2 regions of the Hydrogenophaga sp. 70-12 genome follow, and region 1 is predicted to be linked to the other one. Evidence: predicted binding sites of a transcription regulator. Region 1 holds the regulator's gene; the other holds the start of a gene.

What was found. The regulator FNR, encoded in region 1, switches genes on or off when oxygen is low (the NO sensors DNR and NnrR bind a similar motif). The targets are predictions, from matches to a motif close to TTGATNNNNATCAA.
Region 2: the regulator FNR is predicted to act here: its motif matches at 1,041-1,054, upstream of BGO22_RS08135 (TraR/DksA family transcriptional regulator).

Annotation. Positions count from the first base shown of each region.
Region 1 is NZ_MKSS01000023.1:1,490-3,875, reverse strand. It holds partial or broken gene BGO22_RS01730 (FixG Ig-like domain-containing protein) at 1-328, shown strand, start outside; gene BGO22_RS01725 (hypothetical protein) at 348-638, shown strand; gene BGO22_RS01720 (hypothetical protein) at 640-888, shown strand; gene fnr (fumarate/nitrate reduction transcriptional regulator Fnr) at 866-1,585, opposite strand; gene hemN (oxygen-independent coproporphyrinogen III oxidase) at 1,701-2,386, shown strand, end outside.
Region 2 is NZ_MKSS01000133.1:4,223-6,608, reverse strand. It holds gene BGO22_RS08145 (PhaM family polyhydroxyalkanoate granule multifunctional regulatory protein) at 1-123, opposite strand, end outside; gene BGO22_RS08140 (enoyl-CoA hydratase/isomerase family protein) at 153-995, opposite strand; gene BGO22_RS08135 (TraR/DksA family transcriptional regulator) at 1,105-1,464, shown strand; gene BGO22_RS08130 (fumarylacetoacetate hydrolase family protein) at 1,495-2,386, opposite strand, start outside.

The DNA of each region.
Region 1 (2,386 bases):
CAAGGTGGACGTGATCCGCGACCGCGGCGCGCTGGCGCGCGAGGTGGAGCAAGGCCGCGTCGAGAACGTCTACCGGCTGCAGATCATGAATGCCACCGAGGTGGCGCAGACCTACGAACTGCGCGTGGAGGGCCTGCCGGGCATCGCCCTGGCGTCTGGCGATCGTGTGGAGGTGGCGCCCGCCGAGGTGCGCGCCGTCGCCGCGCGGGTCCAGGTGCCGCCCGGCGTGGCCGCGAGCGGCTCGCACCCCATCCAGTTCGAAGTGCGCGCCGCCCAGGACGAGCGCGTGCGGGTGCGTGAGAAGAGCACCTTCCTCGTTCCCCGATGACGCTTTCGCAGGAGACCCCATGAACCCCGATCCGATGAGCACCGACGCGCCCGAGCCCTGGTGGCGCGTGGGCCCCATGTGGCTGGTGGTGGGCGGGCCGCTGGTGGTGGTGGTGGCGGCCATCGGCACCGCCGTCATCGCCATCGAGGGCGCCGACCCGGTGCTCGACAAGGCCGCCTACCAGGCCACACTGGAGCAGGCACGCCGCCTGCAGGGCCCGCAGCGCGACGAGGCGCTGATCGGCCTGCAGCCCGCGCACCAGGCGCGCAACCACGCGGCCTCGCCCGTGGTCCGCGAGGGTGGCCACTGACATGGGCCGCCGCTGGATGTGGGTGGGCTGGCCGTCATTCCTGATGGCCGGCGTGTTGGAGATGCTGGTGTTCGCGGTGGTGGACCCGGGCGAGTTGCACTGGCAGGGCGTCGCGCTCGACTGGTCGCGCCCCGCCGTCTACACGGTGGCCTTCTTCGTGTTCTGGGCGGTGACGGCCGTCGCCTGCAGCCTGAGCCTGTGGCTGGCCTTGCCGCCGCAGGAAGCGCTCAGGAGCAGGTCTGCGGATTGACGATGCGCCGCAGCGCCTCGGTGTCCTTGATGTGCACGTAGCGCTGCTTGACGTCGATGATGCCGTCGTCGACGAACTTGGAGAAGGTGCGGCTCACCGTCTCCAACTTCATGCCCAGGTAGCTGCCGATCTCCTCGCGCGTCATGCGCAGGTTGAACTCGGACGGCGAGAAGCCACGCGCCTGCAGGCGCTGCACCAGGTTGAGCAGGAAGGCCGCCAGCCGCTCCTCGGCGCGCATGCTGCCCAGCAGCAGCATCACGCTGTGGTCGCGCACGATCTCGCGGCTCATGATGCGGTGCACGTGGTGTTGCAGCGGGGTGAACTGGCGCGACAGCTCTTCGACCTGGTTGAAGGGCATCACGCAGACCTCGGCGTCTTCCAGCGCCACCGCGTCGCAGGCATGGTGGTCGCTCACGATGCCGTCCAGGCCGATGATCTCGCCCGCCATCTGGAAACCCGTGACCTGGTCGCGCCCGTCGGCGGTGGTCACGCAGGTCTTGAAGAAGCCCGAGCGCACGGCGTAGAGCGAGGTGAAGCGATCGCCGACGGAGAACAGGGCTTCGCCGCGCTTGACGCGCTTGCGGGAGGAAATCAGTGTGTCGAGCTGGCCCATTTCCTCTGCGCTCAGGCCCATGGGCAGGCAGAGTTCGCGAAGGTTGCAGCTTGAGCACGCCACTTTGATGCGTTGCGCGTCCATGTGCGTCGTTCCTGAGTGCATGACAGGGAGCGAGCATACCCCTTTGGGTTCGGGATCACAGAGCCGCTTGACCAGGATCAAGGCGTCTGGGCCCGCCAGCCGGCACAGTGGGGCCATGCCAGAAGGACCCGCCGTGAGCCATGTGATCCCCGATGAACTGCTGCGTCGCTTCGACGTTCCGGGGCCGCGCTATACCTCCTATCCCACGGCCGACCGCTTCGTGGAGGCCTTCACCGAGCAGGACTACCGTCTGGCGCTGGGACAGCGGCGGGCCGGGTCGATGGCGCTGCCCCTGTCGCTGTATGTGCACATCCCGTTCTGCGAATCGGTGTGCTACTACTGCGCTTGCAACAAAGTTATTACAAAACACCATTCGCGCGGCGCCGAGTACCTGCGCCACCTCTCGCGCGAGCTGGACCTGCAGATCGAGCACCTGGGCGCGGGCCAGTCGGTGTCCCAGCTGCACCTGGGGGGCGGCACGCCCACCTTCCTGAGCGATGCCGAGCTGGAAGACCTGATGGCCATGCTGCGGCGCCACTTCGCGCTCGCGCCGGGCGGCGAGTACTCCATCGAGGTGGACCCGCGCACCGTGAGCGCCGAACGCCTGCGCGCGCTGCACCGCCTGGGCTTCAACCGCCTGAGCTTCGGTGTGCAGGACTTCGATCCCGCCGTACAGAAGGCCGTGCACCGCGTGCAGCCGGCCGAGCAGGTGTTCGCGCTGGTCGACGCGGCGCGGCAGATCGGCTTCGAGTCGGTCAACGTGGACCTGATCTACGGTCTGCCGCTGCAGACGCCCGAGTC
Region 2 (2,386 bases), on a different contig from region 1:
CAGCTGCGGGATGTTCTGCCCGATGCCCTGGGCGATGCCGCCGGCGGCCTGCGTGGCCAGGTTCTGCAGGAAATCGAAACCCGGCACGAACTTGCCGAAGCCGCTGGCGGACGCATCGCTCATGGCGAACTCCTCGATGGAAGGACCGGGGATCAGCCGTCGACGCCGTAGCGCGGCGCGCGGCGCTCGCGCAAGGATGCCACACCTTCGCGCACGTCGGGCCCGGCAAAACCCATGAATTCCAGCGCGAGCGAGGTGTCGAAACTCGGGCCCGCCTGGCGCAGCCAGTTGTTGAGCGAGTACTTGGTCCAGCGGATCGCGCTGGCGCTGCCGCCGGCCAGGCGGTCGGCCACCTCGTAGGCCTTGTCGAGCAGCTGGTCGTCGTCCACCACCAGCGAGACCAGGCCGATGCGCTCGGCCTCTTCGCCGCTCACGGCGTCACACAGCATGAGGTAGTACTTGGCCTTGGCCATGCCGCACAGCAGCGGCCAGACGATGGCCGCGTGGTCGCCCGCCGCCACGCCCAGGCGCGTGTGGCCGTCGACGATCTTGGCGCTGCGCGCGGCGATGGAGATGTCGGCCAGCAGGCCGGCCACCAGGCCCGCGCCCACGGCCGGGCCGTGCATGGCGCTGACGATGGGCTTGTCGCAGTTGATGACGTTGTAGACCAGGTCGCGCGCTTCCTTCCAGACGCGCGAGCGCACCTCGAAGTCGGTGGCCATGTCCTGCACCAGGGCCAGGTCGCCGCCACCGGAAAAGCCCATGCCGCTGCCGCGCAGCACGGCGGCGCGCACGCTGTCGTCGCGGCCCACGTCGCGCCAGATCTCGCTCAGCTCCCAGTGGCCTTCGTGGCCGGCGGTGGGCAGCTTGCCGTTGCCGCCGGGGCCATCGGCGCGCATGCGGATGTCGAGCACGCTGGGCGTGCCGTTCACCAGCGGGCCACGGCGGCTGATCTCCAGGGTCTGGTAGCGGCTGTAGTCGATGGTCGAGCTCATGGTGGTCTCCTGATGGTCGTTTGCTCTTGGACCGATCGATTGTGCTTGACCTGCATCAAGCGCCACGGCGCCGGCCGGGCCCAAGATGGCGGCCACGCAGGAGGCCCCCATGAGCACGTTCATTTCCGATACCTTCGAGATCCAGTTGCGTGCCGCGCGCCAGGCGCTGCTGGAGCGCCTGTACGCCCAGCGGGGCGGTGTCCGCAGCCGCGCCGAGGTGGCGGCCGACAAGCGCGCCCGGGCGGCCGACGACAACGACGCCGTCGCGGACCCGGCCTTCGACCTCGGCTCGGAGCTGGGCGAGCGTGAAGCGGGCGAACTGGCCGCCATCGACGCCGCGCTCGCGCGCATCGCCGACGGCAGCTATGGCCTGTGCGTGGACTGCGGCGCGCAGATACCCGCCGCGCGCCTGCACGCGCAGCCCACGGCCGACCGCTGCCTGGACTGCCAGGCGCGGGCCGAGCGCTGATCGGGCGCGGTCCGCGCCCCGGGGCCGGGTTCAGGCCTTGGTCAGCGGCGCGATCTTCTGGTCGATCGCGCCGAAGATGGACTGGCCGTCCTTGCCCTTCATCTCGATGCGGATGGTGTCGCCGTACTTCATGAAGGCGGTGGAGGGCTTGCCGTCGAGGATGGTCTCGATCGCGCGCTTCTCGGCGATGCAGCTGTAGCCCTTGGGCCAGTCCTTGCGGCCATCGACTTCCACGCCCTTGTTGCTCACCGTGCCGCTGCCCACGATGGAGCCCGCGCGCACGTTGCGCGTCTTGCCGATGTGGGCGATGAGCTGGCCGAAGTGGAAGGTCATCTCGGGGCCGGCCTCGCACATGCCGACCTTGCGGCCGTTCCAGGTGCTCTGCAGCGTGAGGTGCAGGCGCCCGCCCTGCCAGGCGTCGCCCAGCTCGTCGGGCGTCACGGCCACGGGGCTGAAGGCGGTGGCGGGCTTGCTCTGGAAGAAGCCGAAGCCCTTGGCCAGTTCGGCGGGAATCAGGTTGCGCAATGACACGTCGTTGGCCAGCATCACCAGGCGGATGCCCTCGAGCGCCTGCTCGGGCGTCGCGCACATGGGCACGTCGCCGGTGATGACGGTGATCTCGGCCTCGAAGTCGATGCCGTAGTCCTCGCTGGGCACCACCACGTCGTCCATCGGGCCGATGAAGTCGTCGCTGCCGCCCTGGTACATCAGCGGGTCTTCGTAGAAGCTGGCCGGCACCACGGAGTTGCGCGCGGCGCGCACCAGCTCCACGTGGTTCAGGTAAGCCGAGCCGTCGGCCCACTGGTAGGCGCGCGGCAGCGGCGCCATGCACATGGCCGGGTCGAAGGGAAAGGCGTGGCGCGCCTTGCCCTGGTTCAGGGTCACGTACAGGTCCTGCAGCTGGGGGCTGATGAAGTTCCAG